Regions from separate parts of the Peribacillus sp. GL_122 genome, predicted to be linked through region 2. Evidence: riboswitches for the same ligand, from Rfam matches in the RefSeq annotation. Region 2 holds a riboswitch; each other region holds the start of a gene.
The links. Region 2 has a riboswitch for lysine ahead of dapA (4-hydroxy-tetrahydrodipicolinate synthase). Riboswitches for the same ligand answer to the same signal wherever they lie in the genome.
Positions count from the first base shown of each region.

Region 1: linked by a shared signal. The riboswitch ahead of AC3ISB_RS20065 (aspartate kinase) and the one ahead of dapA (4-hydroxy-tetrahydrodipicolinate synthase) in region 2 are both predicted to bind lysine.
Region 3: linked by a shared signal. The riboswitch ahead of AC3ISB_RS26000 (amino acid permease) and the one ahead of dapA (4-hydroxy-tetrahydrodipicolinate synthase) in region 2 are both predicted to bind lysine.

Region 1 covers NZ_CM174415.1:4,148,952-4,157,316, reverse strand. The annotation lists gene AC3ISB_RS20090 (enoyl-CoA hydratase) at 1-770, shown strand, start outside; gene AC3ISB_RS20085 (electron transfer flavoprotein subunit beta/FixA family protein) at 893-1,666, shown strand; gene AC3ISB_RS20080 (electron transfer flavoprotein subunit alpha/FixB family protein) at 1,737-2,714, shown strand; gene trxA (thioredoxin) at 2,917-3,237, shown strand; gene uvrC (excinuclease ABC subunit UvrC) at 3,341-5,113, shown strand; lysine riboswitch at 5,175-5,351, shown strand; gene AC3ISB_RS20065 (aspartate kinase) at 5,440-6,672, shown strand; gene AC3ISB_RS20060 (YslB family protein) at 6,736-7,206, opposite strand; gene AC3ISB_RS20055 (succinate dehydrogenase cytochrome b558 subunit) at 7,590-8,198, shown strand; gene sdhA (succinate dehydrogenase flavoprotein subunit) at 8,269-8,365, shown strand, end outside.
Region 2 covers NZ_CM174415.1:3,233,166-3,241,530, forward strand. The annotation lists gene AC3ISB_RS15500 (metallophosphoesterase) at 1-953, opposite strand, end outside; gene AC3ISB_RS15505 (DUF2690 domain-containing protein) at 1,438-1,854, shown strand; gene AC3ISB_RS15510 (hypothetical protein) at 2,001-2,201, opposite strand; lysine riboswitch at 2,728-2,906, shown strand; gene dapA (4-hydroxy-tetrahydrodipicolinate synthase) at 3,041-3,937, shown strand; gene AC3ISB_RS15520 (Lrp/AsnC family transcriptional regulator) at 4,602-5,072, opposite strand; gene AC3ISB_RS15525 (DMT family transporter) at 5,326-6,240, shown strand; partial or broken gene AC3ISB_RS15530 (DNA alkylation repair protein) at 6,420-6,700, opposite strand; gene sdaAA (L-serine ammonia-lyase, iron-sulfur-dependent, subunit alpha) at 6,904-8,365, opposite strand, start outside.
Region 3 covers NZ_CM174415.1:5,325,037-5,333,401, reverse strand. The annotation lists gene AC3ISB_RS26005 (glycoside hydrolase family 13 protein) at 1-1,368, shown strand, start outside; gene AC3ISB_RS26000 (amino acid permease) at 1,408-2,859, opposite strand; lysine riboswitch at 2,956-3,141, opposite strand; gene AC3ISB_RS25995 (LacI family DNA-binding transcriptional regulator) at 3,394-4,356, opposite strand; gene AC3ISB_RS25990 (metal ABC transporter solute-binding protein, Zn/Mn family) at 5,066-5,989, shown strand; gene AC3ISB_RS25985 (metal ABC transporter ATP-binding protein) at 6,002-6,757, shown strand; gene AC3ISB_RS25980 (metal ABC transporter permease) at 6,765-7,691, shown strand; gene AC3ISB_RS25975 (metal ABC transporter permease) at 7,688-8,365, shown strand, end outside.

The DNA.
Region 1 (8,365 bases), 920 kb from region 2:
AATATCTTAAGCTTTCTGTCGAAAATCATGTGGCTTTTATAACGATTGATCATGCACCTGCAAATGCGCTTTCTTCGGCTATCATCGGGGAGCTTTCACAGGCCTTCGATCAAATTGGGAAAGACGAAGCCGTACGGGTTGTCCTTATTCATGGTGAAGGAAGATTCTTCTCTGCAGGAGCAGACATTAAAGAGTTTACGGAAGTGGAGAACGGGAAAGCTTTCGAGAAGCTGACCAAGAATGGTCAATCTGCATTTGAGAAAATCGAATCTTTTCCAAAACCGGTCATTGCAGCCATCCATGGAGCAGCGCTTGGCGGAGGATTGGAGCTGGCCATGGCCTGTCACATCCGATTGGTTACCGAAAGGGCTAAACTTGGTTTGCCTGAGCTGCAGTTGGGCTTAATCCCTGGATTTGCCGGGACCCAACGTCTTCCTCGTTATGTAGGCATGGCAAAGGCAGCTGAAATGCTGTTTACAAGTGAACCGATTTCAGGTACCCAAGCTGTACAATGCGGATTGGCGAATCATGCCTTCACGGATGAAGAACTGATTCCAAAAGCTAAGGAACTAGCCAATAAAATTGCCAAGAAAAGCCCAATGGCTTTAAAGTCGGCCATTGAGCTATTAAATTATTCTAAGCATGATTCCTATCATAAAGGTGTGGAAAGGGAAGCCGCCCTCTTTAGCCAAGCTTTTGATACCGCTGATGCACAAGAAGGAATCAGCGCTTTCATTGAAAAAAGGGAAGCTGTATTCAAAGGGAAATGATGATTTGGTATAAATAACTATTTTTATATATCATGCAGGATTTTGATGAAATCTGTAGAACAATACTATATATCAATAAAATTCATAATCTTCAAAACTCAAATTATTCGGGAGGTATTATCGTGAACATTTATGTACTGCTGAAAAGAACATTTGATACAGAAGAAAAAATTACACTATCCAACGGGAAAATTAATGAGGATGGAGCAGAATTCATCATTAATCCTTACGATGAGTATGCTGTTGAAGAAGCAATCCAGGTACGTGATGCACAAGGCGGCGAAGTAACGGTTATTTCTGTCGGAACAGAAGAGTCTGAAAAGCAATTACGTACAGCGCTGGCAATGGGTGCTGACAAAGCCGTATTGATAAATATAGAAGACGACATAGAAAATGGCGACCAATTCACGACTGCCAAAATTATAGGTGAATACTTAAAAGGTAAAAATGCCGATTTAATCATTGCAGGAAACGTTGCAATCGATGGCGGTTCTGGTCAAGTGGGACCACGCGTTGCCGAAATTTTAGAAATTCCTTATATTACAACCATTACTAAACTTGACATCGCAAATGGAAATGTAAGCGTTATCCGTGATGTTGAAGGGGACTCTGAAACGATCGAAGCATCCCTTCCATTGTTGGTGACAGCTCAACAAGGGCTAAATGAGCCGCGTTATCCATCATTGCCAGGAATCATGAAAGCGAAGAAAAAACCGCTTGAACAATTGGAATTGGATGACCTGGATTTGGAAGAAGAAGATGTTGAGGCAAAAACAAAAACGATTGAAATTTACCTTCCTGCTAAAAAAGAAGCTGGAAAAGTATTGGACGGAGAAATCAGTGATCAAGTTAGTGAACTTGTTCAATTATTACGAAGTGAAGCAAAAGTGATTTAATCTTAAACGCTACTTTTCTAAACAACACACCCGACAAAAATGAAAAATAGAGCACAGGAGGTTTTTATAAATGGCTAGAAAGTTTCTTGTATTGGGCGAAGTTCGTGACGGTTCACTAAGAAATGTATCATTTGAAGCTATCGGTGCGGCTAAACTTGCTGCAGATGGCGGGGAAATCGTAGGTGTTTTAGTTGGTGACAGTGTTCAAAATTTCGGAAATGAATTGATCCAGTATGGTGCAGACCGGGTTGTGGCAGTAGAGAATGATCAATTGAAACAATATACTTCAGATGGATATGCGCAAAGCTTGCTTGCCGTCATCGAGCAGGAAAAGCCAGAAGGGATTTTCTTTGGACATACGGCCCTAGGAAAAGACCTTGCACCTAAATTGGCTGGAAAGCTTGAATCAGGTTTGATCTCGGACGTTACATCCATTGAAGAAGAAGGTGGAAATATCGTTTTCACCCGCCCGATATATTCTGGTAAAGCATTTGAAAAGAAAATTGTTACGGATGGCGTGATATTCGCGACAATCCGTCCGAACAATATCGAACCATTAGCGAAAGATGAGTCCCGCTCTGGTGATGTTTCTACATTAAGTGTGGACATTAAGGATTTACGCACAATCATTAAAGATGTTGTTAGAAAAGCTAGCGAAGGGGTCGACCTTTCAGAAGCGAAAGTAATCATCGCAGGTGGACGGGGCGTGAAAAGTGAAGATGGTTTTGAACCATTAAAGGAACTTGCACAAGTTCTTGGCGGAGCGGTAGGAGCTTCCCGCGGAGCATGTGATGCGGACTATTGCGATTACTCTTTGCAAATCGGGCAAACGGGTAAAGTCGTAACACCTGACCTTTATATCGCCTGCGGAATTTCCGGTGCGATCCAGCATTTAGCGGGGATGTCCAACTCCAAGGTTATCGTTGCCATCAATAAAGACCCAGAAGCTAACATATTCAATGTGGCTGATTATGGAATTGTCGGAGACCTTTTCGAAGTCGTTCCATTACTTACGGAAGAATTCAAAAAACTAAAAGTTAACGCTTAATAGAGATAATACAGATAAGGGGGCAAGACATTTGGCATAAGCCGATACATGTCTTGCCCCTTTATTTGGGCTAAGAGGCAAGGACTTCGGCCTGCATATTTATTCTTATTTTGGACATCCTACCACTGAAGCAAAATATTAGCATCGATTCGAGCAACAATGGTATACTGTCTTTAGTTATTTGAGTAAATTTGAGGAGGAAATATATATGGCTATTGTAAATGCAACTGACCAAACTTTCACAACAGATACTAGCGAAGGTGTTGTTCTTGTAGATTTTTGGGCTCCGTGGTGCGGACCTTGTAAAATGATCGCTCCTGTTCTTCAAGAGCTTGATACTGAAATTGGCGATACAGCAAAAATCGTAAAAGTGGATGTAGATGAAAACCAAGAAACAGCAGGAAAATTCGGTGTGATGAGCATCCCGACATTAATCGTCCTTAAAGACGGTGAAGTGGTTGATAAGGTTGTTGGTTTCCAACCTAAAGAAGCACTTGCTGAACTTATTGCAAAACACGCGTAATAGTAAGTTAGCTAAAAAAAGCTTCAAGTCTGCGGACTTGAAGCTTTTTTCGCTATCTTGATATATAATGATTGTAAAAATGGGAGAACAGGAGGCTGAAAGCATGAATCAACAAATAAAGAATAAACTTGCCCTTCTTCCCGATCAACCTGGTTGTTATTTAATGAAAGATCGTCAGGGAACGATCATATATGTAGGCAAAGCGAAGGTGTTGAAAAATCGTGTCCGTTCTTATTTTACGGGATCTCATGATGGAAAAACATTTCGGCTCGTGAATGAGATTGAGGATTTCGAATACATCGTCACCTCTTCCAATATCGAGGCTCTAATTTTAGAGTTGAACTTAATCAAAAAACATGATCCAAAATATAATGTCATGCTAAAGGATGATAAGACGTATCCTTTCATCAAGCTGACTGCGGAACGCCACCCACGTCTAATCATTACGCGAAAAGTAAAAAAAGACAAAGGGAAATATTTCGGTCCTTATCCGAATGCATTTGCTGCTAACGAAACGAAGAAATTGCTCGACCGCATCTATCCCCTAAGAAAATGCAATACTTTACCGGATCGCGTTTGTCTCTACTATCATCTTGGCCAGTGCCTGGCCCCGTGTGTATATGAAGTAGAGGAACAGGAATATAAAAAAATGGTGGATGATATCAACCGGTTCTTGAACGGCGGGCATACTGAAATAAAAAAAGAACTGACTGAAAAAATGCTATTGGCATCAGAAGAGCTCGATTTCGAAAGGGCCAAGGAGTTCCGTGACAAGATTGCCCACATTGATATTACGATGGAGAAGCAAAAAATGATGACGACCGATTTCATCGACAGGGATGTATTTGGCTTTGCCTATGATAAAGGCTGGATGTGCGTTCAGGTATTTTTTGTCCGGCAGGGTAAATTAATAGAAAGGGATGTTTCACTTTTTCCGGTCTACGATGAACCCGAACAGGAACTTCTCACATTCCTAGGTCAGTTTTACGAGATTACGAACCATTTTAAACCAAAGGAAATCTTGCTGCCTGAATCAGTGGATGCCGAAATGGCCGAAGGGCTGCTTGGGGTCAAAACGATTCATCCCAAAAGGGGAGCGAAAAAAGACATGCTTAATTTGGCGAATAAAAATGCCTCCATCGCCCTTCAGGAAAAATTCTCTTTGATTGAGAGGGATGAAGAAAGAACGATCAATGCTGTGGAAAACCTCGGGAACCAACTGGGTATCTACACCCCACATCGAATTGAAGCTTTCGATAACTCCAATATCCAGGGAAGTGACCCTGTTTCCGCTTTAGTCGTGTTCATTGATGGGAAGCCGGAAAAAAGAGAGTACCGAAAATATAAGATCAAGACGGTCCAGGGACCTGATGATTATGAATCGATGCGTGAAGTGGTCAGAAGAAGGTATTCACGAGTATTGAAAGAAGGGCTGCCGCTTCCGGACTTGATCATCATTGATGGCGGAAAGGGACATGTTGAAGCTGTTCGGGATATTTTGGAAAATGAATTGGGCCTTGATATTCCGCTTTCAGGCCTCATTAAGGATGAAAAGCATAGGACATCGCAATTGATGATCGGAAATCCTCTTGAAATCGTACCTCTTGATTCACGGAGCCAGGAATTTTACCTATTGCAAAGAATTCAGGATGAAGTGCATCGGTTCGCGATTACTTTTCATCGCCAGCTACGCGGGAAAAATGCGGTTCACTCCCAGCTTGATGATATTCCAGGAGTCGGGGAAAAACGAAGGAAGCAATTATTAAGGCATTTTGGATCATTGAAGAAAATCAAAGAGGCAACAGTCGAGGAAATCATGGAAGCTGGTATGCCAAAAGGGGTAGCCGAGGGAATCGTTAGAAAATTACAAGAATAATCTTGCTACCGATAAATCACTGTGCTATGATTAAAAGGAATTTTTAACTAGACAACTTAAAAGTGCTGATAGAGGTGCGGAATTCAAGAGTAAAAACCTGGAGAAGTATGAGCTTCCATGAAAGGTTTTGAAAGGGGATGACGCCGAAGGAAGACAAGACTCATACCTTGTTTTCCTGGTCCGACATTTAATAAATGGCGGATTGTCAGGGTTTATACCCTGGAGAGCTATCTCACTGTGTTTACAGTATTAGATATGTGATCACAGCAATGAGATATTTCTCATTGCTTTTTTTATTGCCTAAAAAGTAGAGAGGGTGCATGAGCATGGCATTAATCGTTCAAAAATTCGGCGGAACATCCGTCGGTAGCGTAGAAAAAATCAAAAATGTTGCCAATCGGGTAATCGAGGAAGCGGAGAATGGAAATGAGGTAGTCGTCGTTGTTTCAGCAATGGGAAAAACGACGGACCAATTGGTTTCCATGGCCCGTGATATTTCCGGAACCCCGAGCAAAAGGGAAATGGATATGCTATTGACTACTGGGGAACAGGTAACGATTTCCCTGTTAACGATGGCATTGATTGAAGAAGGACATGAAGCCATTTCGTATACTGGCTGGCAGGCTGGAATGCAAACGGAATCCGTTCATGGGAATGCCCGGATTTTAAACATCGATGCTTCAAGGATTCAAGCTCAGCTTCAAGAGAAGAAAATAGTGGTCGTGGCCGGTTTCCAGGGTAACGATGTAAATGGGGAAATCACTACCTTGGGGCGAGGCGGTTCCGATACGACGGCGGTTGCCATCGCTGCAGCGCTGAATGCGGATAGATGCGATATTTATACGGATGTAACGGGTGTTTTCACAACGGATCCACGCTACATAAAAGGCGCACGAAAACTCCAATCTATTTCTTACGATGAAATGCTGGAACTTGCCACCCTGGGGGCGGGCGTCCTTCATCCAAGGGCTGTCGAATATGCAAAAAATTATCAAATTCCGCTTGAAGTCCGTTCAAGCATGGAGAGAGAATCAGGAACAATCATTGAGGAGGAAGCAACTATGGAAGAAAACTTAATTGTACGCGGCATTGCTTTTGAAGACAGTATTACGAGGGTCACAATTTATGGTTTGCCCCAATCACTTGGTGCATTATCCACAATCTTCACGACACTTGCGAAAAACCGGATTAATGTGGACATCATCATTCAAAGCATGACCGCCGAGGATACGACCAATCTATCTTTTTCCACAAAAAGTGAAGATACGGAAGCGGCCTTGATCGTGCTGGAAAATAATAAAGAACGATTGGGATTCGACCGGGTCGAAACGGAGAGCGGGTTGGCCAAAGTGTCCATCGTCGGATCTGGTATGGTATCCAATCCCGGTGTGGCTGCCGAGATGTTTGAAGTGATGGCCAATACAGGCATCCAGGTGAAAATGGTCAGCACATCGGAAATTAAAGTTTCGACTGTCGTCAATGAAAAGGAAATGGTGAAGGCGGTTGAATCTCTTCATGAAGCATTTAAACTTGGTCAGCATGCAAATGTGCTAGCTTAAGTCTCAGGAGTCCAATAAAAAACAGACTTCCGGTAAAAAGGGTAAGTCTGTTTTAAGGGCTCATTAGATTGGATCTCTGGGATCCCATTGGATGGTGAATATCACTTTTTTTGCGCGGCGTTTGATTTCTTCCGTTGATTCGCTGAGGAATTTTTTTTGCAGTGAAAACTGCTCGGCAAGGAAACCGGCTTCAAGCTGGAAGTGACAATCAGGGTGTAAATCCAGGCGGCGGCTGATTATTTCACCCGTCAGGGATAATTCCATCTCGTGTTTCGTATACTTCAAGATTTCCAGATTGCCCCATCCAGCGCTTTGGAAAAATTCAATAACTTCCTGATCGCCATTCAATGGGAATTTTCTTGCTAATTGTTTACCTGCCCAATAGAGGATTTGATTAGAGTCTTTTCCGAGAATATCGTTCAATAGAACTTCTCTGATTAATTCGTACCCGAAAGCTGGAACTTTGAATTCTTCAGTTATAATTTCTTCAGTATGAATCTCTTCTTCTATCGCAGCAGCAATATTTTTTTTCATAATTTATCGCCTCTTTCTGTAAATCTATTATAAACGTATTTCTTTTGCAAATTATACTGTTTTTTATTTATTTAAATAACAATTGGAAAAAAATGAGAAATTATTCCGAGATATTAATAGATTAATTAATAATTTCTCCAAAATATATACTTGACAGATAAAAAATAGACAATTTAATCCAATAAAATCTATTCTGAAAAAGAGATTTCTTGTATCCGTTTTCTTGACGCACATAGAAGTCAGGAGTAAAATGGACATGTCACATAATTGTAAAGGGAGTATAGAGGAGTTTTCTGACTCTATACTATATTTTCACGCGGAGATAAAAGGTAGCCACCAGATTATCTTTGCATGATTTTTCACAAATTAAGGGGGGGCACTTAGTGGCAAAAAATCGTGAGTTTGGGAATCGCAGGCTTCATTCACTACTTGGAGTTATTCCGATCGGGCTGTTCTTGTTGGAACATTTAGTTACCAACTATATGGCAACAAAGGGACCGGAATCATTTAATTCAGCAGCACATTTCTTAGAAAGCATACCGTTTCGTTATTTCTTGGAAATCTTCATCATTTTCTTACCTTTGATTTATCATGCAGTTTACGGGATTTATATCGCGTTTACGGCTAAAAATAATTTGGGTAGATTTGGATTTTTCCGGAATTGGATGTTCTTTTTACAACGTCTAAGCGGAATCATTACGTTGATTTTCCTTGTTTGGCATGTTTGGTCAACTAGAATTCAAGCAGCATTAGGTGCAGAGGTTGACTTTGACATGATGGCAGAGATTTTCTCTAATCCATTTATGATTGCATTTTATTTAGTTGGGGTCATTTCGACAATTTTCCACTTCTCTAATGGATTATGGTCATTTGCAGTGAGCTGGGGTCTGACAGTATCACCAAAATCGCAAAAAATCATGACTTACGTTACTTTGATCGTTTTCGTTCTTCTTTCTTATGTAGGGGTTAGCGCAATTTTCGCTTTCGTATAAGAAGATAGAGTTCATTTATAAGTATTAGGAAAAACATAGCTTGGCTAATGGAAATAAGGGAGTGACAGAATTGGGTAAAGGTAAAATAGTTATCGTTGGTGGAGGTCTAGCTGGATTAATGGCTACGATCAAAGCAGCAGAGCTGGGACAACAGGTTGATTTATTTT
Region 2 (8,365 bases):
TTATTTTTTTTAGAAGGATTTTTGATTACCCATGGTTTTCCTGTCCAATCGTCTTTATGAAAGTCACGTTTTTTAAGGACAACTTCATTATTATAAACTTCTACAATCATACCTTGACTAATATCCCGATATCCTTCAGGATGAAACCCTTGAAGTTTGCCCGGCTCTAATTCCAAATAACTTACAGAAGACGTGCCAACAGACGTAAAGTCTTTTTGATGAATCGTTCTAGGGTCTTCAAGTGGATAATGAGAATGGCCTGAAAATGTAATAACCTGTGGATGTTTCTTTAATGTATCATATAAAAGTTCTTTATTTTCCTGAGTTCCCCATAAGTCACTTCCATACACAGTGTCTTTAATGTGTTGATGAAGAAAAACAAAGATTGGTTGGTCCGGATTCTCTTTTTCTGCTGCAGCTAACTTTTCGCCTAGCCAGTTAATTTGATTAACAGAATATAAACCATGCGTATTACCATTTTCCGGACTTAACGTAATAAAATCATATCCATTTACTTTTTTATGATAGTAAAGAGAATCCATTCCAGTTTTCTCGAGAAAACGATCTTGTGCTTTTTCTACTGAAAGTCCATTCCAATAATCATGGTTTCCCATTGTAAACATGGATTGGACATCCCCTTGTTTCTTCTCATTATAAATGGAGAAAAACCTATCATATTCAGTAGCGTATCCATAGTCCGTTAAATCCCCAACGACAACAAAAGCATCCTGTTTAGGCGCAGCTTTGTTTAATTGATCCATGGCTGTTCTAAACTTGTTCATATCAGCAGATGATCCATCATCTATATGTACATCACTGATTACAGGAAAAACGAGCTCCGGTTTACGTTTATTATCTGAATTTGAAGATTCCGAGAATGCTTGTACATTTGATAAAGATGTTGTTAATCCTACAGTTACAACTGTCAACATTGCAGCAAATTTATTTTTCACTTTCAAAATCAATTCCTCCTATTTATCGTTTAGCCGCTTTAATTATGTAAGTATTTTGCAAAAAGACAAATATCCTCCTCATTTTTAAATTTTTATGTGGTTTACCAATTTAAATAGTAACTTTACATTATTAATAAAATATTAGTTCAGTGTAATTTAAATATTAATAAATCAAAAAATACCTATGGCCAATAGTCCTCCGTTCACTTAAATTGATTCTGGAGGAAAACTTAAGATAATTTTTCGCTTGTAGTAATGAATTGCCATTGCTTGATGGGAATGGGGAACTATCCCTTAACTACGTAGTTATCCGGGTTATAGTAATATTTATATATATGGTAAATGATTCCAAAGTACATAGAAATACCAATTTTCATATGGTAAAGTCGAGAAGAAGGAAAGGAGAGAGGTTATTATAAAAAAATTATTAAATATTGTGATGGTAATAACGCTTGTCTTTGGACTGTTTTTTGCGATTGGACCGATGAATAAAGCATTTGCCTTGTCCTACGATAATACAAACCCTTATTCGACAGGTTGTGCTTCTAAAAGCCCAATCACTTATGAAACGGAATATATTTATAAAAACGGTGTAAAAATTGGATATGTGCAGCTAAAAGGAAGTGCGTATTGTCATACGGCGTGGGGTTACTTAAAGTTTTATTCGGCTGCTCCTTACGATTATTATGCAAATGTTTGGGTTGACAGTTTTAATGGCAAGACCAAGAGAGCATTTACAAGTTGTGCTAGTTCCGGTGGTAACGGATGGATAATGAAAGGCCAGACATCCTGTTATACTGCACAATTATGGAATTTAGATCCGTATAATGCTTTGGCCAAAGCAGGTATTTATTCTTCAAGCGGGGCTCTCATTATTTCTGCGAACACTGGTCGTTATTAATGCAAACTTCCTGTTAACGACTTTTCTCGGTGGAATTGCGTTTTGGGCAACTTTCCTCCTTTTGCCTAATATGTACAGTCCATTTCGCAGTTCAATGCCTGATCAATTTTCTTTGTTAACAATCCCACGGATCTTAATGGATTTTATCATTCCAGCTCATGGATTTGGAACGACGTATGCTGTTTATACGTATTCGTTCCAATCCTGAATGGAATGGAAGCACCAAGTAGTTCAATAAGTTTAATCTTGTTGGCTACGGATTTATTTCCATTTTCAGCAACATACTCTCTGGTAAAATTGCCAGCTACAATGCTGTCGAACTCCTCCGGTTTTTTTCCCTCGTGCAAGCAATTGCTTCTGATCAGTTTTTATTGGACGAAAGATAATTTTATCTTTGGATAGGTTGTTAACATTAGCTTGATGTCATTAATGGCCATCCTTTTCAATTTTTTATGATAGTATAATTGAAGCAATGGAGTCCTCCTTACATTGAAGCGATCCGTTTTCTTGCTTCCCAAACGTCACGGATTTTCATATCTTTTCTTTCCTTTGTTAGTTTTATATTTATCATGTTGTCCTCCCCACCTTGATCATTATTCTAAGGATTCATAAGATAAATACTAATTATCTATAAGATATATCAATTGTAAAACTGACTATAAAAGAGTGAAACTTTTCATACAGTTTGTTTTATAAAACTATTAATGTTGAGATTACATAATACTAAAAAAGAAAAATCCAGCCCTTATACCGTATCCATTTTCATTGATTATCCATGTATTCTTAAAAAATATTTTAAATTGGCCTTGCAATAATAAGGATTCCTTGTTATATTACAGTCAATTAAATATTTTCTTACTTCATACTTTTTGAAGTGAGGATAGAGGAGCAAAGACCATTAGTACACACTTTGAGGAGAATGAGATCCTATGACTATTGTGGAAAGGGGAATTTGCCGAAGCGGAAAGAATCTCATGTTCTTGAAGCTGGTTCTGCTATTGAATAAATGCAGGACTGTCATATAGGAAACTATATGGAGGGCTATCTTATGCGCGGAAACATTTTTTTGATAAATATTGTTTCTACTGCAGCAGCGAATCCTCGTTGTTGCTTTTTTGCGTTTACTCCTGAATGGCCCAAACCACCTCTGAATTTTTTAAAAAATTATACAAAAGGGTGTGAAGTTATGAATTTTGGCCAAGTTTTAACCGCAATGGTTACCCCGTTTAATCATAATGATGAGGTTGATTTTAATGCTACGAGAACTTTAGTAGATTATTTAATTGCTAATGGTTCTGATGGATTAGTAATAGCTGGTACAACTGGAGAGTCTCCTACATTAACTGAAGAAGAGAAAGTCGATTTATTCAAAATTGTTGTAGAAGTTGTTGATGGAAGAGTTCCAGTCATAGCTGGAACTGGCTCAAATAACACGAAGGCTTCTATCAGCTTAACAAAACAAGCAGAGGCAGCAGGAGTCGACGGAATCATGCTCGTTACCCCATATTATAACAAGCCGTCTCAAGAAGGATTATTTCAGCACTTTAGTGCTATTGCCCATTCAACATCATTGCCGGTAATGCTTTATAATATCCCAGGACGAAGTGTTGTGAACATGTCAGTGGAGACGATTGTTAGCCTCTCAAAAATCAACAATATTGTGGCAGTAAAAGAAGCAAGTGGTGACTTAGATGCCATGGCACAAATCATAAGCAAGACAACTAGCGATTTTACATTGTACAGCGGCGATGATGGGTTAACACTACCGGTTTTAGCCATCGGTGGAACAGGCATTGTTTCGGTTGCTTCACACATAATTGGTAATGAAATGCAAGAAATGATCAATAGCTTTAAAAATGGTGATGTACATGGTGCTGCCACTGCACATCGTAACCTTCTTCCAATTATGAAGGCATTATTTGCTGCACCAAGCCCAGCACCGGTAAAATCAGCATTAAATATGCGGGGGTTAAATGTTGGAGGTGTCCGCTTACCATTGGTCCCTTTAAACTATGAAGAAAAAAGTGCACTACAAATAGCTCTTCAACCGAGTAACGCAGAAGCAATTTTGTTAAGTAATTAAACTTTATGTTTCATTAAGCGAGTCTTCAATACCGATTTTCTGATTAAAAATCATAATAAACGGGAGAAATTAAAAAAAGCAGTGCAACTCCGAAAGAAGTGTACTGCTTTTTAATCGATGCACGGCTCAGTGCTTAAACTAGTTGAGCATATAATGATTTTATAAGATTAAGGGCAAAAGGAGAATTTACATTTTCAAGAAAAATATATGGTGCATCAAGTAGGAATTGTAAATTTCAAATTTTCTATAGCAATGATTTTATCGGGGTATTTCTAGTGATGTTGATATGTAATTATTGAAAGACAGAGTCGTTCCTTATTATCCAATCTATAATCCTCCTTAACAAAATCAAAAGACGTTCAAAATTTTGAGCGAACATTATAGTTCAACTTAAAAATGGATTTATATCTACTCAAATAACTTGATAATGAATAAATAGCCTATGTTCTTTTTTAGCAAAGGCTATTTTTTTTGACAAGTTTTTTTATCCAACCCCTTTTTTCTCATGGCCTGAAGTTGCGGTCCTTCATTTTGATCCATGCTGCGGATTTGTATGTTTCCAAATTTAAGGACTTCATTTTTTTATTCCTTCTTCTACTTTTCTCTCTCTCGTTCTATCAAAAAACGTTCGTAAAAGTGTACTTTTACGAACGGGACTTTTTTTCTATATGGGTAAAACTGTTGAATATTTAATTTCTCTGAGAGCTAGGCTAGTTTGAATTCTTGTTATGCCTAGTTTATTTAGCTTTCTAATAAATATTTCTAATTCCTTCCGATCTTTGTTAGCCACTTTTAAAAGATAATCATACTCACCTGTTAAACAATGGCACTCTAATACTTCTGACATAGAAGCTAATGCCTTCTCCAAAACTTCCAGTTTTTCAGCTTGATGTATATTCGTACTCATAAAAATAAAACATAATAAATCAAAACCTAGCTTCTCCTGGTTTAAAATTGCTACTTGCCCATTAATAAATCCTTCATTTTCCAAACGTTTTATCCTTGAATGTATAGCTGGTGGAGATAACTTGACACGCTTTGCAAGCTCAGTATTGCTTAATTGTGCATCCTTTTGTAGTAAATCTAAAATTTGAATATCAACATTATCTAGAACCTTGCTTACGATAGATTCCACTTATAGTCACTCCTTTTACAATTGTTCCAAAAACAGTATCATCCCAATAGCAAAACTTAATTTAATTCTGTATATCAGTAATATTTTTTATTATTATTTTAAGTTTCTTCTATTATACAAAATAATATATAAAGTAACGACCTATAATGTTAAAATTAGCAGTAATTAATTATGAAAATTGAAATGTCATTGTGCACAATGGCTTCGATCTTTTTTCACTTAAACTGTGAAAGCTGAAAAGGAGCAAAAAGATATGCAGTATTATTATTTTTCGTTATTACTTTTAACAAGTTTATTATGGGGCGGGAACTTTGTCGTAGGAAAATCGCTTGTCGGTCATGCTTCTCCGATGACTTTGACGAGTTTAAGGTGGATCATTGCTATTAGTTGTCTTTTGCCAATTGTATGGTTGAAAGAAAGAAAGATATTTCCCCCTCGAACTGCAATCCTTCCTTTATTTTTGATGGGAATTACTGGTGTGGTTCTATTTAATCTTTTACAATTTGCAGCATTAGAGAAAACATCCGCCACTAATGTTGGATTAATATCAACATTAAACATGATTTCAATTGCTGTTTTTTCATTTTTCTTTTTAAAAGAAAGAATTAATATTCTACAAATGTTTTCTATGTTTTTTTCGCTTATTGGCGTAATACTTGTACTTTCAAAAGGAAATATTGATCTATTTCTTTCATTGCGATTTAATACAGGTGATTTATATATGATGGCTGCTGTATGTGTTTGGGGAATATATTCCGTTTGTAGCAAATGGGCCATGATAACAACTACACCCATGATGTCTACATTATATTCTGGTATATTTGGACTTATAGTCCTTCTTCCGTTTAATTTTTCTAATTTTACAGTGTCTAATATAAATACTTCTTTCATCCAATCTATTTTATATACAGGCGTTATCTCAACTGTAGCATGTATGGTACTTTGGAACATTGGTGTACAAAAATTAGGTACAACAACATCAGGTATTTTCTTGAATTTTAATCCTATTTTCACTGCAATTTTAGCCTTTCTATTATCAGGTGAAAAAATGACGTTGGTACAAGGAATTGGTAGTGGTATTGTGATTATAGGCTGTTATTTGTTCTCACATTTTAAAGCGAAAGTGATTTTTAAAAAGAATTCTAGACAATCGCAGATTCAAGCATGATTTTTTTCAAAGTCTATAAACGTAATATCTCTCGTGATTAATTTTCTATATATACATTAAAGCCTGATCCAAGGTGGATACAGGCTCGTTTGTTCAAAAACTTTCCGGATAAAATATGTAAGATGTCAAAATTGGCACTTTTTTCGTTTAAAACCAAGCCTTCCTTTATCGACTTCTTTTTAAATACTTTCGTAAGCATTTAGAAAACTGCTTTTTTTCTTGTCCCGTTTGACTTCAACTGTTCCTATTGCCTTTGCAGTCTCGACTGCCTTTTCATGGAGTGGCAAATATGAAATCCCCACGGTGTATAGAAAATTATTCATAGCGGATTTCGTTCGTTCAGGAGAATCGTGAATCGTATTTTCTCAATATCAAGCATATTGGAAATCTTGCTTTCTGAAAATTCAACATCTAGCCGATTCCCTAAAAGCTAGCTGTAGCAACTCCAGCCCGCTGACAATCATACTTTCACCCAGGCTACTAACACAACTGATGAACATAATGGATAAACCAGCATATAAAATAAACAACCATCCTTAAGATTATATACAAAAAGCATTCGGAACGAATTAATTCCGAATGCCTTTTTGAATTTAATCGCATACCATGCTTTTTGCATCAGCGAAAATACGGTCGCGAGATTAATGGATAGTTTTTAGGAAACTACTTAGTTTGAACTAAGACAATTTCGTCAATAATCGGAATCTCTCTTTTTAATAAAGATAAGAGAGTTTCTTCAATTGTATTGTCGATTTCACAAACCGTTATTGCTTCACCATTGATTTTGGAACGTTCATTGGCCATTCGGGCTATATTGAACCCTTTTTGATAAAGAATATCCGATAATTCGGCAATAACCCCTTTTTGGTCGGAATGACGGATCACAAGTGTTGGCCGTTCTCCTGAAAATTTTAATGGATACTCATCGAATTCCTGAACCTCCACTTTACCACCGCCTAAAGAGCTGGCCAAAACCTTTACAGTACGTGTGACGCCTGTCAATTCTACGAGGACTGTATTCGGATGATAGCTTCCAAGAACCCTTTTCGTGAATTCATATTGTAAGCGATTTTCTTCAGCAATTTGTTGGGCATTTGGAATACCATCATCCATTGTAGATAACCCAAGAACACCGGCTAATAGAGCCAGGTCTGTTCCATGGCCTTGATAGGTTTCGGCGAAAGATCCCATCAGCGAGAACTTTACATATAATGGATTTTCATTTAATAGCTGGCGGGCAATATTCCCGATTCGGACAGCCCCGGCTGTATGAGAACTCGAAGGGCCAACCATTACCGGACCGATGATCTCATACGCACTTTGGTATTTTGCCGGCCCACCGCCACTAGTTTTTCCGCTTAGAATCTGCTTCTTTAATTTTTGCCCGGTCGGAGTTCCGGCGAGACCTCCTATCCCGGTTTCTCTCAACGATTCGGGCATTTGCTGTCCGACTTCATGCATCACATGAATCACTTCATCCGGTGGGATGATACTGGCTATTCCAGCTAAAGCCATATCTGCAGCAGCTTGTGCGGTAATTGCATGTAAACCGTTGCGGATGATGCACGGGATTTCCACCAGCCCAGCAACCGGATCACATACCAACCCTAGTGAATTTTTCAAAGCAATTCCTACGGCATTTCCAACCTGCATTGGTGTTCCACCTGCAAGCTCTACTAGGGTGCCGGCAGCCATTGCGGTTGCTGAACCGATTTCAGCTTGGCACCCGCCGGCTGCCCCTGATATCGAAGCTTTATTTGCAACAACTAAACCAAGGGCAGAGGCAGTGAATATTGACTGTACAATCTGCTTTCTGGTAAATTTCCCGCTGGCAAGGGCGTGAACAAGGACAGCTGGCAAGATTCCCGCTGACCCAGCTGTTGGCGTCGCCACAATTCGCCCCATAGCAGCATTTACTTCCGATACCGCGAGCGCATTTGCTGCAGCATTCAATGTTTTGGGATTGACAAAGGAATTCCCGTTTCGGGCATACTGATAAAGACGGTTTCCATCCCCTCCCGTCAAACCAGTACGCGACATGACTGGACTCATTGTACCTCTGCGGACAGCCTCCTCCATTACAGTAAATTGTTCCGACATTATTTCTGTAATCGTCTCCCTGGAA
Region 3 (8,365 bases), 2.1 Mb from region 2:
TCAGATGAACATCCGTGGTTCAAGGAATCACGATCTTCAAAAGATAATCCGAAACGTGATTATTATATTTGGAAACCTGGCAGGAATGGAAAAGAACCGAATAATTGGGAGTCCATTTTTAAAGGTTCAGCATGGGAATATGATGAGGGAACCGATGAATATTATTTACATTTATTCAGCAGGAAACAACCGGATTTAAACTGGGAGAACCCTAAGCTCCGTGAAGAGATCTACAGCATCATGACTTGGTGGCTGGATAAGGGTGTCGATGGCTTCCGGATGGATGTCATCAACTTCCTTTCGAAAGATCAAAGCTATTCAGATGGAGCCGTTCATCATGAGAAACAGCATGGCGATGGAAGCCCCTTTTTCCTGAATGGCCCGCGCATACATGAGTTTTTGCAGGAAATCAATCAACGGACACTTTCTGGACATGACGTGATTACGGTTGGGGAGATGCCAGGCGTCACACCGGAGGAGGCGCAATTGTTCACAGGTAAAGATCGTGGTGAGCTACATATGGTCTTTCAATTCGAACATATGGATTTGGGGAGCGGACCAGCAGGGAAATGGAGTAATGATAAGTGGAAGCTTACCGATTTAAAGCGAATTCTTTCCAAGTGGCAGACTGGTTTGGAGGGGGATGGCTGGAACAGTTTATACTGGAACAACCATGATCAGCCCCGGATTGTCTCAAGGTTTGGTAATGATGGAAAGTATCGTATTGAAAGCGCAAAGATGCTTGCAGCTTGCCTTCATATGCTTCAAGGGACACCCTATATATATCAAGGAGAAGAGCTGGGCATGACCAATGTTGCATTTGAAAGCATCGATGATTACCGGGATATCGAAACATTGAATTCATATGACGAACTCGTCAATTCACATGGCTGGTCAAAAGAGCGGATGATGTCAGCCATCCACGCCCGCAGCAGGGATAATGCGAGGACACCGATTCAGTGGAATGACTCCCGGAACGCAGGATTCACGAAAGGGACGCCTTGGATTAAGGTTAATCCCAATTTCCCCGAGATTAATGCAGAAAAAGCCTATAATGATCAGAATTCCATTTTTCATTTTTATAAAAAGCTTATCCAATTACGCAAGAAACATGAAGTAGTCGTTTATGGCCGTTTTGAACTGCTATGGCCGGATGATGAACGAATATTTGCCTACACGAGATCGTTTGAAGAAGAAAGGCTTTTGGTTCTATGCAACTTTAGAGAAGAGCAGGCCTCCTATACTTTGCCTGAAGAACTGCAAGCATATTCAGCCACTAGGCTGATCGGCAATTATGATCAGGAGGAAGTAGGAATCTCCAGCAAACCTCTGCGTCCATATGAATGCCGTGTTTATCATTTGAAATGAAAAAAGGACCTGTTCTCCTTAGAACAGGTCCTTTGTGTATTATTTTGATTTAAGGTCACATTCCTCTAGGGGAATGATTTTCGTTTTATGCTTGATTTTATAGCCGAACCATAGGACGAAAAATAAAATTAAGCCAATGTAGGAAACAAACATTGAATTCCAGTCGATCCCATCGCTGCTGAAAGCTTGATAGCCTTGTCCGATGATAATGATAATACAAAGGACAAGTGCGAATATAGGCCCGAATGGGAAGCCTTTTGCCCGGAATGGTAAATCATTCATATCAAGGCCTTGAGCTGCGTAAGCTTTGCGGAACCGATAATGGGCAATCGCAATCCCGACCCAGGTGACGAATCCCGCCATGCCTGAAGCGTTCAATAACCAGATATAAACGACGCCATCACCGAAAAATGAAGCTAAGAATGCAACGCAGCCTACTAAAGAAGTCACGATAAGTGCATTCACGGGTACTCCTCTTTTATCTAACTTGCCTAGGAATTTCGGTGCTTTCCCATCACGTGCCAAGTCCCATAGCATACGGGTTGAAGCGTACATGCCAGAGTTACCGGCAGAGAGTACGGATGATAGAATGATCGCGTTCATGATGGATGCAGCAAATGCAAGGCCGGCCCGTTCAAATACAAGCGTGAATGGACTTACGGCAACATCTTCACTCAATAAACGTGAATCGGTAAACGGAATGATCATTCCAATTACAAAAATGGCAAGGATATAGAATAAGATGATGCGCCAGAAAACGGATCTGATCGCTTTTGGGATATTTTTTTCTGGATCCTCACTTTCACCAGCAGTCACTCCAAGCAATTCCGTTCCTTGGAATGAAAAGCCGGCAGCCATGAATACGCCCAGGATCGTGAAGAACCCTCCGTTAAAGGGACCTTCGCCCATTGTGAAATTGGAAAAACCAATTGGGTCTTTCCCACCCATGATTCCGAGAATGATCAGAACACCCGTGATCAAGAAAATGATGACTGTCACGACTTTGATCATGGCAAACCAGAACTCTGTTTCCCCGAAACCTTTAACTGACATGTAATTGATAAGAAACATAGTGATTAACGCAATGGCACTCCAGATAAATGAAGGGCTATCCGGGAACCAGAACTTCATAATTAAGACAACGGCAGCCAATTCAGCGGCAATGGTGATTGCCCAGTTATACCAGTAGTTCCAACCAATCGCAAAACCGAAAGACGGATCGACGAATTTGGATGCATAGACACGGAACGAACCGGCCACTGGCATGAACGCTGCCATTTCTGCAAGACTTGTCATTAAGTAATAAACCATGATGCCGATGACCGCGTATGCCACCAAAGCACCGCCGGGACCGGCTGAATGAATGGCCCCGCCACTTGCTAAAAATAAACCTGTTCCAATCGTTCCACCTAATGAAATCATCATTAAATGACGCGCTTTCAGGCTCCTTTTCAGTTCAGTAGGGCTTGATGGTGATTGTGAATTTGACAATTGATGTTACACTCCTTTTTATTGGAAGGGAACGAAAAATAAAAAAACAGCAGTCGAAAAAGATCGACGGCTGTTTATAATAAACCCGTTTATCCTTCCGAAGATAGCTCCCCACGCTTTTTTGAAAAAACGTGACAGTGGTGTTCCTGTTCGGTAACACCGCCAGCGAGAATATACATGGAATATACCCTAACTTCGGCAACTTATCCTTTCAAACGGAGTCTTGAATTTTCCAGAATCTCGTCCGTTTTACTTTTATAAGCTGCAGCCTCTAACTCATCGGTAAATGAGGAAGTATTCAATTTTCTAAAATCGTTGCGTCAGCTTGTAAGTGACGTCGGACGATAGTGCTCATGAAATTCATGCAATCGCAATAGATTGCTAGTAATTGAGTAAACTTTACTATATCAAAATTATAAAATAATCTCATGAATATCGCAATGATTATTTTGTGTGGTTATTTTTTCCTAGTTAATGAATGATGGGCAAGGAAGATTTTAAATGACGATATACCAAAATAAAGCAATGTGATAACTAAACGGTCCTCCTTTTTATAAGGGCGTAGTCCAGTTTTACATGTTTGACCACTTCAGGATTCTCAAATAGGTCCACTGCCATTTTCCCAATCCATTCCAGCGGTAAGGAAATGGTCGTGATGTCGAGCATTTCACTCAGGCTATCATTATTGAAACCGAGAATGGCCACATCTTCCGGGACCCTTATACCCGATTTCTTAGCGGTAAGAATGAAGCCTGCCGCCGTGTCATCATTCGTGATGATGATGGCTTCAGGTTTATCTATCATCGAATTCCATTCCTGAAACAATTGTTCACCGTCTTTGATGTGATAACTGCCTTCAAACAGCCATTCTTTATTGTTTATCAGTTGATGTTTACTCATGATATCGTTAAAGGCCTTTGTACGATGGGAACTATTTCTGCTCTTTTTACGGCCGAGGCTGTATCCGATTTTCTTATATCCTTTAGCAATCACGTACTCAAGGGCACAGGAGAAAGCTGCATAATGATCAATGCTGATGGATGAGAATTCAGCCTGGGCTGTATCTTCACATAAAATAATCGGTCCGTATTTTTGATAATCCAAAAGGATTTTCATTTCCGAAATCCTTGAACAAACGATAATGCCATCGAGCTGCTTCATTTGCAGCATATTAAAAGCCTCGATTTCTTTCTCTCTGTCATAGTTTGTTTGAAAGATGACGATATGACAGCCAATTGCATTTGCCTGTTTAGTGATTCCGTTAACGATTGCCCCGTAATATGGGTGATTGTTGAAGGGGATGATGATGCCGATAAGATTTGTTTTACCTTTTGAAAGATGAATGGCATTTATGTTTCTCGTATAATTCAAACGATCGATGGCTTCTAAGACGCTCTTTCTTTTATCGGGGCTTACATATGGATGATCATTCAATACACGGGACACTGTTGAGACAGATACACCGGCACATTGAGCTATTTCTTTAATATTTGTCATGGTATCACCGTTTTTTCTTTTTTTATATTGTACAGTATGAAACCCATTTCAGGGCAAGAGAACAGTGCGGGGCTGCTGAAGATTTCTCAAATAAGGTCTTGTTCTGGTATGGGTTTCATCCTTTAAGATTGTTTTAAGTCTTAGAGGAGGAGGAGATCATGATGTTCCAAACTTTAATCACCCTTTTTGTGCTTTGCGGAATCGAATTGGGATTTGCTTACTTGGCAATTTCCTTGAAAAAATGAGTGGCAATGCACATGGAATGCGTGAAATCCGCGTTTACTCGTGAATTTTGGCACTTTACTCGTAAAATTCACACATTTACTCGTGAATTTTGGCACTTTACTCGTAAAATCCGCGCATTTACTCGTGAATTTCACACCGTCCCGAAATAGCCCCCATAGTTTATATTCACCATTAAGACCCCACAATATAATATAACTTCAGCGTTAGTTTCATGTACGGAATGACTGACTGTCAGGAAGCTCCCTAGTGGAGCTTCCTGACAGTTTTTTGCTGTGTGTAAAAGTCATTGTCCTTTTTTGAAATGTTTGAAAAAATAGTTTCACTTTTTTTGTATATTTGTGTATAGTATAAAATAAGTTGTGCTCGGGAAACTTTTTAGCCTTTACGACAATGTAAAAAAATTTACACTTAATTTTGCACATGGCAAACTATTTTAGAAAGATGAAAAAGGGAGGGAATATGGATGGGTTTTCTGAAATCTATTGGGAGCGTGCTTGCTGCATTGCTGATTTTAACGGGGTGCGGCAATGATACGGTCGAAAGTGATAAAGGCAATGGTAAGTTGAATGTCGTTGCAACAACGGGAATGATTGGAGATTTGGTTGAGAATATCGGCGGTAAACATGTCGAGGTCACCAGTTTAATGGGTCCGGGAGTCGACCCCCATCTATATAAAGCGACGCAGGGTGATGTTAAGACACTGGATTCGGCTGATATGATTTTTTATAACGGTGTGCACCTTGAAGGGAAAATGACGGATATATTTGAAATGATGAGCAAGGATAAACCGACGATTGCCGTAACGGAGGACTTCAAGGAGAACCAACTTCGCAAAGTGAGTGCAACGGAACATGATCCCCACGTATGGTTCGATGTAAAGCTTTGGATCGTTGCGGCGGAGGCAGTTAAGAAAGAATTGATTGCTAATGATCCGGACCATGAAGCAGAGTTTCGTGAAAATTATGAAGAGTACGTCCTGCAATTGGAGGAACTTGATAAATATGTTCAAGACGAAATTAATAAAATACCAAAAGATCAACGGGTGCTCGTTACGGCACATGATGCTTTTGGGTACTACGGTCAGTCTTACGGACTTGACGTAAGAGGTCTCCAAGGGATCAATACATTATCGGAATATGGATCAAAAGATGTGACGGACATGCGGAATTATCTTGTGGAGAACAAAATTAAAGCGATTTTCATTGAGTCAAGTGTACCAAGGAAGGCCATCGAGGCTGTCATACAAGGAGCAGGTAAGCAGGGGCACAAGGTGGAAATCGGCGGTGAATTGTTCTCGGATGCCATGGGTCAAAAAGGGACGGAAGAAGGAACGTATATCGGAATGGTCCGTCATAATACCGACACAATCGTCCGTGCTTTGAAATAAGGGGGAGAAACTATGAATCTAGCAGCTTTGAAGGTCGAGAATTTAACGATTGCTTATCATAAGAAGCCGGTTGTCGAAGATGTCTCATTTGAGGTGCCGGAAGGGAATTTAATCGGTATCATTGGTCCCAATGGAGCAGGGAAGTCCACATTGATAAAGGGGATACTCGAATTGATCCCCAAAATATCGGGGCAAATCACAATAAAGGGTTCTACTTATAAATCGATGAGGAAGAGTATCGGCTATGTACCACAACGGGAGTCAGTGGATTGGGATTTTCCGACCAACGCACTCGATGTCGTGATGATGGGCAGATATGGTCATCTCGGATGGCTGAAGCGACCAGGTAAGTCCGAAAGACAGAAGGGGATGGAGTGCCTGGAAAAGGTGGGGATGGCTGAATACGCTAACCGTCAGATCAGCCAGCTATCAGGTGGACAGCAGCAACGGATATTCCTGGCCCGTGCATTGGCACAGGAAGCGGATATTTATTTTATGGATGAACCGTTCGTAGGGGTGGATGCCGCAACAGAGAAAGCAATCATACAATTGCTGATGGAATTGAAGGAAAAAGGCAAAACCGTTCTGGTTGTGCACCATGATCTATCCACTGTGAAGGAATATTTCGACTGGACGATGTTATTGAATAAAAAGGTGATGAAAATAGGTCCGACGGAGGAAGTATTCATTCCCGAACACTTACAGGCAACATATGGAGGCCGCCTAGCGATACTATCAGACACGAAGTCCGGCCTTTTATTAAAATGAGGTGTACATGATGAACATACTGGATATTATTACTGATCCAAATACAAGGTGGATATTGCTTGGCACGATGTTCCTCGGATTAAGCAGCGGGGTCATCGGCAGCTTTGCCTACCTCAGAAAGCAGTCTTTACTTGGCGACACGCTCGCACATGCAGCGTTACCCGGTATCTGTGTCGCCTTTATGTTAACTGGAGTGAAATCCACTTCCTACTTTCTAATAGGTGCTGCCCTGGCTGGCTTAGTGGCTGTCTTCTTGATCAGTGTGCTAACGAGATACAGTAAGATCAAGCAGGATGCGGCCTTGGGAATCGTCTTATCTTCCTTCTTTGGCTTCGGAATTGTCATGCTTACACAGATTCAGCAGAGTGAGTATGGAAACCAGAGTGGATTGGATACTTTTTTATTTGGGCAGACGGCGTCAATGGTCATGTCAGATGTATATATGATGATGACGGTTTCCTTTATTCTCATTTTCACTTGTACCGTATTTTTTAAAGAGTTCAAATTACTGTCCTTTGACCCTGGGTTTGCTAAGGGGATGGGATTGCCGGTTGTTTTTCTGGATTATTTCATCATGATGCTGATCGTGGCAGCTGTGGTGATCGGTATCCAGGCTGTAGGCGTCGTATTGATGGCATCTTTACTGATCACGCCTGCGGTTTCTGCGAGGTATTGGACTGAGCGGCTGCATATCATGGTCATCCTGTCTGGTATATTCGGAATGTTGAGCGGTGTGTCTGGAACGTTGATCAGTACATCGGTCAATGATTTGCCAACAGGACCGTTAATTGTCTTATCCGCGACGGTATGGTTTTTCTTTTCCATGCTTTTTGCACCTAAACGTGGACTGCTTTCATCTATATGGAGAAGGGTATCGACGAAAAAGAAATATTCTCTAGAACAGAATAGAAGGAAAGGGAGCCACTCATCATGAATGATTTTTGGATTATTTTAGTCGGAGCATTGGTGGCGAGTGCTTGCAGTGTATTAGGATGCTTTTTGATAGTCAGGAAAATGACGTTGATTGGGGATGCCATCAGTCATTCCGTTTTGCCGGGAATCGTATTGGCATTTTTAATAACCGGGACTCGTGACTCTGTTCCGATGCTGATAGGGGCAGCTGCTCTCGGTTTGCTCACCGTATTCTTGATCCAGCTTTTCCAATCGTCGGGCGTTCAATCTGACGCAGCGATCGGGATTGTATTCACTTCACTTTTTGCAACGGGGATCGTACTCGTGAGCTTGTATACGCAACAAATAGATTTTGACCTGGAACATGTCCTTTATGGAGAAATAGCCTATACTCCCTGGAACACGATGACAATCGCGGGAATCGAAGCTGGACCAAAAGCTGTTTGGATTGTCGGCAGCTGCTTTATCCTGAACCTCATACTGATCTTCCTTTTCTTCAAACAGTTTAAACTCGTGTCATTTGATCCATCACTTGCGGCTGCAATGGGAATTCCTGTACTGTTCTTTCATTACTTATTGATGAGCCTCATTTCACTGACAACTGTAGCTTCTTTTGATAGTGTAGGTTCCATTTTAGTAGTTGGAATGCTCATCATACCTGCGGCGACGGCCTATCTGCTCTCAGACCGTTTAAGC